One region of the Peribacillus sp. FW305-BF15 genome, then DNA from elsewhere that is predicted to be linked to it. Evidence: riboswitches for the same ligand, from Rfam matches in the RefSeq annotation. Region 1 holds a riboswitch; the other holds the start of a gene.

The links. A riboswitch is a leader RNA that binds a small molecule or an ion and turns the genes downstream of it on or off. The one in region 1 is predicted to bind preQ1.
Region 2: linked by a shared signal. The riboswitch ahead of queC (7-cyano-7-deazaguanine synthase QueC) and the one ahead of queF (preQ(1) synthase) in region 1 are both predicted to bind preQ1.

Annotation. Positions count from the first base shown of each region.
Region 1 is NZ_JBYSYV010000052.1:524-5,505, reverse strand. It holds gene qoxD (cytochrome aa3 quinol oxidase subunit IV) at 1-62, shown strand, start outside; gene AC3WLU_RS26420 (YfmQ family protein) at 383-832, shown strand; gene AC3WLU_RS26415 (BA3454 family stress response protein) at 1,299-1,433, opposite strand; gene AC3WLU_RS26410 (EamA family transporter) at 1,681-2,538, opposite strand; PreQ1 riboswitch class I at 2,669-2,714, shown strand; gene queF (preQ(1) synthase) at 2,819-3,319, shown strand; gene AC3WLU_RS26400 (aspartate kinase) at 3,523-4,869, shown strand; gene AC3WLU_RS26395 (hypothetical protein) at 4,911-4,982, shown strand, end outside.
Region 2 is NZ_JBYSYV010000002.1:245,526-250,507, forward strand. It holds gene pgsC (poly-gamma-glutamate biosynthesis protein PgsC) at 1-9, opposite strand, end outside; gene pgsB (poly-gamma-glutamate synthase PgsB) at 25-1,206, opposite strand; gene AC3WLU_RS02805 (hypothetical protein) at 1,991-2,206, opposite strand; PreQ1 riboswitch class I at 2,836-2,878, shown strand; gene queC (7-cyano-7-deazaguanine synthase QueC) at 2,934-3,599, shown strand; gene queD (6-carboxytetrahydropterin synthase QueD) at 3,599-4,069, shown strand; gene queE (7-carboxy-7-deazaguanine synthase QueE) at 4,062-4,790, shown strand; gene AC3WLU_RS02825 (DUF4260 domain-containing protein) at 4,835-4,982, opposite strand, start outside.

The DNA.
Region 1 (4,982 bases):
TGTTCGTTGCATTGGTTACAATTTTCGGTACAATGCTAACAATGATTTGGGGATACCAATAATCGATTCTGGAAAAGCTGGGCGTCTTGATGACGTCCAGCTTTTTTTGTATGTTAATTCTTATACCGGCCTATCCATTTCATTCATGGAAGTTTGGTTAACAAGGATGTGGCTGAATCCATTTGTTTAGTATAACCATTTCACAACATTATATTTATAAATGGGGATTTTCACTTTTGAAGCATTCCCGTGTGTTTAAGTGGAATGTGTTACTGGGGTAAAACGTTGATAGAACGGACACATCAACTAAGAAAACGATCAGCCACTTTTGATATAATAAGTTATATAAGAATTAATTAATAAATGTAGCGGAGATGATGAATTGACATTGCCGGTTTTGATTGTGACAATCATCTTAAGTTTGTTAAAAATATTGGTTTCCTGTCTTCCAACAGATGCAGTTAATTGGATTATCAGTAAATTTAAAATACATTCAGAAATTAGTGGCGGGAATGCGATCGTAACCTTTGACGGAAAACGTTTGGAAGGTGAAGAAAAAATTCAAGTTATTAATTATTTTAGTAGCGCTAGATTTTTGAAGAAAAATCATATATTCCCGGGGAATGTGGAATTGTTTTTACATCCAGATAATAGTGGGACTCCATTGGTCATTGATACTAAAAGAGGCAAAAAGGATGTTAGGTTATTTGTATATATTTACAGCGACCGCGTGGATGTAGTTAAACAGTACAAGAAGAAGCTCATTTCTTATAGTCTGTTTTCCGATAGCCTCCAAGAACGTTCCATGCCATTAATAAGAAATTTAGTTTAATAGAACATTAAAAAGACGGTCCTTAAAAGACCGTCTTTGAGTTTGTAAACAAAAGGGTTAAAACATAGTTGATTGGAGCGGGTGTGCGAGACTCCTGCGGGAAAAGCGAGTCCAAGGGAGACACCGCGGGCGCAAAGGCACCGGGGAGGCTCCCGGACCGCCCGCGGAAAGCGAGTGCCTGGAGTGGAAATTAACGGTTAAATTGTCTACAGCTGAGACGCGCCTTAAAAATACCTTCTTTTTTATAAGGCTTTTAATATAATTCCATTTCAAAGATATTTTTTCATTATAAAAATTCTGGTACACAAACTGGCATCTTGATTTTAGTGCCTTTTGAAAAAAACAATTAAAAGTGTTATTAAGTAGGAGGGGATTGCAAGAGGGTCGTTAATCGTGCATATGAAAAGTATTTGGGATAGTATTTAAGGGAATAAAAAAGCAGGTATCTATTGCGATGCCTGCTTTTTTATGCTTTCCATTGTTTTTCAACTTGATGAAGGGCTTGTTGTAAAATTACTTCATGATCAGTACCCGGTTTAGCAAGGACGTTAGTTTGATAAGATTTTCCTTGGAAATCAACTGTTACTGTAACTTTTACCATTATGCATCTTTCCTTTCCTAATTCAGAATTAAATGAGGTGGTTGTACCTATTTCTTTTATACCCGTAGCAGAAGGATAATCAAACATTTCAAAAGCTAAAATCGTGAGAATTAATATTCAAAATTATCTGATATTTTAAGTGAAGTGTCAACACTTTTTTTTTGACATGCCCCATTTTCAGGTTTTTTAAAAAACGACCTGGCTTGTATACATGACAGCCAGGTTGTTTTTTTAAAAGGAACTATATTCATATTTTAGTTAAAATAATACCGATTAATGCTGCAAGGACACCAGCAATTTGATAGTTTTTTAGTCTTTCCTTGAATATATAACATCCAGCGAATACGACAACCAAACAGTTCAGGCTGACGACAGGGAAAATGATGCTTGCGATGCCAGTGTTCAACGCAAAGAAATAACATCCATAGCCTATCATGCTTAAAAAGCCTACTAAGGAACCGATTTTGACTTCCTTTAGCTTGATTTTTTCTTTTTTAAAGGCTAGAGCCGAAAGAAGATAAAGCATTCCGCCTCCATACATTGATACAAGGATATCAAGGGAGTTTAATTGAAGACGTGTTGATGTCGTCATAAGAATGCCGAGCACACCAAAAGATAAGATGGAGAGTAATGTGTGCATCATCCATGGGACATATTGATGATTACCTTTTGCATTAGGTGTATATTGGATGACTAATGTAGCGATAAACATGCAGGCGATTCCACTCCACTGCAAGGAAGAAATATGTTCGTGAAAAATTAAAGCTGCACAGAGAATGGGGAATATGGCATTCGCTGCGATTAATGGAGATGTCAAGCTTGCCGGACCTTTTTCAAAGGCGCTTGCCATCTGGATGTTACCATTGGCGTTCAGTACACCAATTGCTGCACCAAGCATGATGGACAGCCAGTTCAGCTGCAAACCATCCATTAATACTCCATAAACAATGGACAAAATAAAAGCTGAAAAATAAAAGAAAAATTGGATATGTATCTTGGAATACCCTTTTCCGCTGCTCCATTTAAAAATGCTGTTATTGATTCCGAAACATAAACTCGTGATGAGTGCTGCAAAAATCCACATTGACTTAATCTCTTCCTTCATGTAGGATAAACTTCTTCTACATTTTAAGCTGAATGCCCTTAGGAATCAAACCAAATTTAAAATGTATGATTGACAGATTAGATATTTTTTTCTATATTTACAATGACAATTTTAAAATATTTCCCGATAAACGGGAGAGGTTCATAGCATCACCCTCTTAAAAAAACTATGGCTTTGATATTTTTCGCGAATCAACCATATCTTTGAGGAGATATGGTTTTTGTTATATAGAGGCCCATTTTATGAATCTCCCTGAAATGTGGGATTAGGAGGACTTTTCATGTCTGGAAGAAAAGAAGAAGAATTAAAAAAAGATATCACACTGCTTGGGAATCAAGGAACAAAATATACATTCGACTATGCTCCTGAAATCCTTGAGTCATTCGATAACAAGCATCCGAACCGGGACTATTTCGTCAAATTCAATTGCCCGGAATTCACTAGTTTATGTCCAATCACGGGCCAGCCGGACTTTGCTACCATTTACATCAGCTATATTCCCAGTGTGAAAATGGTGGAAAGTAAGTCTTTGAAACTCTACTTATTCAGCTTCCGCAATCATGGTGATTTCCATGAAGACTGCATGAACATCATCATGAATGATTTAATCGAATTGATGGACCCTAAATATATTGAAGTCTGGGGCAAGTTTACACCTAGGGGCGGAATTTCCATAGACCCTTACACGAATTATGGGAAACCAGGTACGAAGTATGAGGAAATGGCGAATTACCGCTTGATGAATCATGACTTATACCCGGAAACCGTGGATAATCGCTAAAGAATAGGAGGGACAATGGGCATATGCCCGTTGTCTTTTTTTAGTTTATAGCTAATTTCGATCAGTGGTTCTGTTATTCTGTCCTTTTTAAAAGTACAAATGTCCTCCTATAATGGAATTTCCACTTGATTGTTTCGAGAAAAAGCGTAATAATAGGGAGAGTTAATTTTGACAGAATATTTACGAAAATAGGGGATGTCGAGATGAAAGTTGCAAAGTTTGGTGGAAGTTCACTTGCGTCAGGTGATCAGTTGAGGAAGGTATTCGAAATTGTTGTTTCTGATCCAGAGAGGAAGATTGTGGTCGTTTCCGCTCCAGGAAAACGCAATTCCGATGATATAAAGGTGACGGATTTATTGATTGAAGCTGCGGAACAGCAGCTGCGCGGGGATAACGGAGAGCATTTGATAGAAGATGTTGTATCCCGCTATGCGAGCATTGCTGAAGAGTTGGATATATCCGAGAGTGTCATCACAGGGATTCATGAAAATTTAATGGCGCTGCTGCATGCAGATCAAACTAACCCAAAGCGCTATCTGGATGCCTTGAAGGCAGGTGGAGAGGATAATAATGCGAAGCTGGTCGCAGGTTATTTCCAAAGCCTTGGAGTGGAGGCACAGTATATCAATCCGAAGAAGGCAGGCTTGATTGTAACGGATGAAGGTGGATTTACCAGGGTGCTGCCAGAGTCTTATGATCGGTTATATGCTCTGCGTGATGAGCCGGGAATCGTTGTATTCCCAGGATTCTTCGGATATACGTTAGATGGTGATGTGTTAACCTTCTCAAGAAGCGGTTCCGATATTACGGGTTCGATTCTTGCTAATGGGGTCAAAGCTGATTTGTATGAGAACTTTACGGACGTGGATGCCGTTTATGCGGTGAATCCAAATGTGGTTTCCAATCCGAAGGGAATCCGGGAACTAACCTATCGTGAGATGCGTGAGCTTTCTTATGCAGGTTTCTCGGTATTTCATGATGAGGCGCTGATTCCTGCATTCCGGGCGGGAATACCTGTCCATATCCAAAATACGAACAATCCGGCGGCACAAGGGACCCGCATTGTGAATACACGGGATAATACGAACGGGCCTGTTATTGGGATTGCAAGTGATAAAGGATTTTGCAGTATTTACATTAGTAAATATTTGATGAACCGGGAAGTTGGTTTTGGCCGGAAACTGCTGCACATCCTCGAGGATTATGGAGTTTCATATGAGCATATTCCATCAGGCATCGATGATGTGACGCTTATTCTAAGGCAGGACCAGATGAAAGGGGATGCCGAAAAGAAAATCATTTCCCGAATCAAGAAAGAGCTTCATGCCGATGAAGTGAATGTGGAACATGATCTTGCCTTGATCATGGTTGTAGGGGAAGGAATGCGCCATAATGTCGGTACAACGGCAAGAGCGTCAAAAGCCTTGGCTGAAGCAAAGGTGAATATTGAGATGATCAATCAAGGCTCTTCGGAGGTAAGCATGATGTTCGGTGTGAAAGGGCACAACGAAGAGACGGCAATTCAGGCATTATATCACGAGTTCTTTTGAGTATGACCGTTTAGGGACCTCCTTTTAGAAGGGGGTTTTTTGTGATTGATCTTTTAATCACTATACATACGCTGGATTTTTTTCATCTGGTTCTTTATGGTAGTGGCAATGAC
Region 2 (4,982 bases), on a different contig from region 1:
TCCAAACATTAAGGTTCCTCCTACTTAACTTGCTTTTTGCTTTGTTTTAGATTTCATGAATGCTTCAATTAATGGTTCCGCTGCACCGTGAATATTCCCGACACCGTAGACGATGCGATTTTTCATCAATGGGCGGAGACGGGCCACGATTTCTTCAGTTGACCAGTTTTCTAAATCCCAATATTCTTTAGTATCCAATTTACCTTGCTCGAATACCTTCGTGATTGGTGATGTAGTTTCTCCAATGGCAATGACGATTTCGGATTTTATGTACGGCAATACATCTCTAGCAAACTGCTCGGTACGGTCCACACGGTCTGCACGGCAGTTCATGATGACGATAGGAGGTTCTGTGCTGTATCCGAACGTATTGACACGTTCCCATATGTTCAGCGTCGATGCCGCGTCGTTTGCAGCAAAGCCATTGACAAAGAAAGTTGGCTGGATGCGATCTCCGAATTTGGTGATCCGCATGGCCCCTGGATCTGGATGTGCATTCAGCATGCCGCGGAAAGCCGTTTTTTCATCAATTCCCAAAGCTTCCGCAACGGCCAAGGCCAGTGATGCGTTATCCGGAAATACCATATAGTCGAATTCGCGTAAGAAATCTTCGGAAATTCTTGAATTATCTGCAACGATCACTTTTGTGTTGCGTTCTTTGGCGATTTGTTTGAAAAAGTCCAAATATTCACTTTCAATGGTTATTAAGTGACCATTATGGGGAATGGTAGCAGTGAAGGCTTCAGCAACCTCATCCATAGTCGGTCCCATGACATCCATATGGTCTTCCAATACATTCACGATGACCCCGATGTTTGCCTGGATCATTTTGTTTTGGAAGATTAGTTGATAGTCAGGCTGTACGGCCATGCACTCACAAACCAGTGCTTCCGTGCCTAAGTCGGCAACTTCTTTAACTACACGCCGTTGTTCTCCTATGTTGGGTCCTTCCGGGCGGCGTACAATCGGTTTTTCCTTGTCGGTAAACCAATAGATCATTCTTGCTGATGTTCCGGTTGTTTTACCTACTGTTTTGTATTTTGCTTCCTGGATCACACCTGTAATTAGACGCGTTACAGTCGATTTCCCTCGAATCCCATTCACATTCACACGTACCGGGATGGAGTCGAGACGCTTCTGATGGCGTTTTTGTTCAAAAATGCCATAGCCAAGCAAAAAGATCGCACAAATAAATATTGGTGCCATTTTTTTTTAACCTCTCTTTTTTTCAAATATTTGAATTACTGAATACACACTACATGATTTTAAACTTAATAGGCAAGAGCCAATTATTCTATCGTAATATAGTTATCAATAGCTTTTTCAAATATATGTATATTAGTGTGTAATAGTATCTAATGGGATGAATTATTTTATGAGTACAAAGATATGGCTGGAAATCGAGGGAATCGAGGTTTCATTTACACTAAATTATGGAAAGTTTAATAAAGCCCCATTTCAGTCAGAATAAACATGGTTTTATGAGCATTTGAACCTAATTCATAATGGCTATATTTGAATAATGTTTTTTTAAAAAAGTGAGGTTTATTACAGTTTGTTAATTGTTTATACCCATTGTTTGACATAAAGGTTACAATTTTTATGGATTTGTCATTCAATGTGAAATATTGCATCTAACGACTCAATTAGTTGAACTCTTTTGAATATGGACAAAGATGAGTAAAAGAACACATCTCTTTTTTTTAGTATTTTCCTCGGGAATACCCATGGGTCTATAATTGACCTTTTACCTAAAAAATGAAATGAACTAAAGTTAACCCATTTCTTTTAAAAAATACCTAGTTTCTTCTATAGATATAGTGTTTATATATGAATGAAAAATAAAAAAAGCCCAGAAGCATATCTGGGCTTTCGGCTTATATATTGTAAATGAATGGAATGGTTACGGATCTACGTTAATCATGGATGGATTTACCTTTTGTGGGTCTTGAGTTACAGCATGGGTAGCTGATAATTGAAGGAATCCAGGTTAACTTGATTTCTTTCTCTCAGAAATCTCAAGGGTGGAGTCCTTTTTACCGCCATCAATCACATAAAATCTAGGAGCTAATCTCCTTTTTTTACGTTGATTGTCAGGATTCATCTTCATATAATTTTCGTATTCTTTGCGAAAGAATTCTTCGGTTTCCCGTTGCAATGCTTTTCTTTCGTTAAAATCTGCGATGAATTTGAAAAAACGTTTCATATGAATTCCTCCTTATGGGGTTAAAAGGTCTTAGTTTAATAGTAACATATCGTTGGTGAAGTTTAACCTTTTTTTGCAATTTTGGAGTGGAAATTATGTTTTTGTGTGAATAAAGTTGTGAATGGTTTGATTCGAGAAAAAGCATGTAATGGATCCTTGCTGAGTAAGTGACCGTGCATGGTATTGAAAGGGAATGTCGGGATTTGCAGAAAGCGGGTATTGGAAGCAATGATTATTTGAGTTAAAATATTCCTTATATTCATTATACACTAAATATTCTGAAAACAAAGGAAAATATTCACTTCCAGCCGCTTTTGATAGATTTGCTTTTTTATGGTTCATTATTGTGTATAGTTATATATTCCCCGAATTTATGAAAATGAAACTTCCCTTATGTGGGAGGGAAAAAAGCAATTTCCCGCATCCGGGCTTTAATGCTTTTCAAATTATTGGACCCCTTATCGATATTTTATTCACTTTTTTTTATCGGATTTTTAATGTGATTTTTAAGTAATGAAAAGTTAACCAAATTTGCCATCAGGTCTAATGTTCACTTTATATAAACATCTTGATTTCTTATCATTTTCAAGTTACTATTGACTTGGAAAAATATAATATTCCGCGTTAAGGCGGAAGAGGTTCTAGCTACCCTCTCAAAAAAACTAAGGAGAAACAGTGCTCTATTCTTAGGGTGCTGTTTTTTTCCGTAAAAAGGAGTTTTATAGAAATGAAGAAGAAAGAAAAGGCAGTGGTTGTGTTTAGCGGAGGGCAGGACAGTACGACGTGCCTGTTTTGGGCATTGGAGAGATTTGAGGAAGTGGAAGCGGTGACGTTCGATTATAATCAGCGGCATAGCTTGGAAATCGAATGCGCTCAAAACATTGCCAAGGAATTGGGCGTGAACCATCATATCCTTGACATGTCGCTGCTGAACCAATTGGCACCGAATGCATTGACGAGAAGTGATATCGCAGTGGCGGACGGAGAAGAAGGGGAGCTGCCGTCGACGTTCGTGCCAGGGAGGAATTTGCTGTTCCTTTCGTTTGCCGGAGTGCTGGCGAGTCAGATTGGCGCTAAACATATTGTCACAGGAGTCTGTGAAACGGATTTCAGCGGATATCCTGACTGCCGCGATGTATTCATTAAATCGTTGAATGTGACCTTGAACTTATCGATGGACCAGTCATTCGTGATTGATACGCCGCTAATGTGGCTTAATAAAGAGGAAACATGGGAGCTTGCTTACCAGCTTGGCGCGTTCGACTTTGTCCGCGAAAAGACCCTGACTTGCTATAACGGAATCATCTCCGATGGCTGTGGAGATTGTCCGGCATGCAATCTGCGGAAAAAAGGGCTGGATGACTATGTAAGCAGACGGAAGGTGCTTTCATGATGTACGGTTTTAAGATAGTGGATAAACTCCAAAAAATAGATGAAGATATTCAGCGCAGCCAATTGAAGTATACAAACAAGAGGGTTCTCGTAAGTAAGGAATTCACCTTTGACGCGGCGCACCACCTGCATGACTATGAAGGGAAATGCAAGAACCTTCATGGCCACACGTATAAAGTCATTTTCGGATTGAGCGGGTATACGGATTCACGCGGGTTGATGATAGATTTTGGGGACATCAAGGATATCTGGAAAAATGAAATCGAAATCCACCTGGATCATCGTTATTTGAATGAAACCCTGCCGCTCATGAATACAACAGCTGAAAATATGGTTGTCTGGATTTATGAAAAAATGGCCGAAGCCCTTTCATTAAAAGAATATGAGGGTGCAAGAGTCGAATTTGTTCGACTGTACGAAACGCCGACAAGCTATGCCGAAGCCAGACGGGAGTGGATGGAAAGTGAGTAAACTTCCGGTTATGGAAATCTTCGGGCCGACCATCCAAGGAGAGGGAATGGTCATTGGTCAAAAAACCATGTTCGTTCGGACGGCTGGCTGCGATTATTCATGTTCCTGGTGTGATTCCGCTTTTACTTGGGATGGCACAGGTAAGGAAGATACCGTTCAGATGACTGCCGATGAAATATGGGATGAGCTGAAGCGAATTGGGGGTTCCGGTTTTTCCTTCGTGACGATATCTGGGGGAAACCCGGCCCTGCTGAAAAACCTAAACGGCTTGATAGCGATCTTACATGAAAATAAAGTGAAAATAGGGGTCGAAACACAAGGGAGCCGATGGCAGGATTGGTTTCTCGATATTGATGAACTGACTATCTCACCTAAGCCGCCGAGCTCTGGAATGGACACGGACTTTACCGTGCTTGACCAAATCATCTCGAATCTTGCCAATCGAAACCCAGAAAACCATGTTTCATTGAAGATCGTCGTCTTTAACGAGGAAGATTATCAATATGCCAAACATGTACATGGGCGTTACCCGGATATTCCTTTTTATCTGCAGGTCGGCAATGACGACAGCAGGACGGCGGATGATCGTCAATTGATCAGCGGCCTATTGAAGAAGTACGAAGAGTTAATTGATAAAGTGATAGCGGATGATGAATTGAATGATGTGAAAGTCCTGCCCCAGCTGCATACCTATATATGGGGTAACAAGCGGGGTGTGTAAAGTAAAGGCAGTGTGATGTTTAATCACACTGCCTTTTATGCTTATTACAGCCTTTGCATGTGTGTAGCTTTGAAGGATGATGTGTATTTAAGGCCATATCCAAATAAGCGATCCATTCCTATATGTGCGGTCCAAATTAAACCAATCATCACCCATGCATCCGACTTTAGGAATATGGCTAACAAAATCATG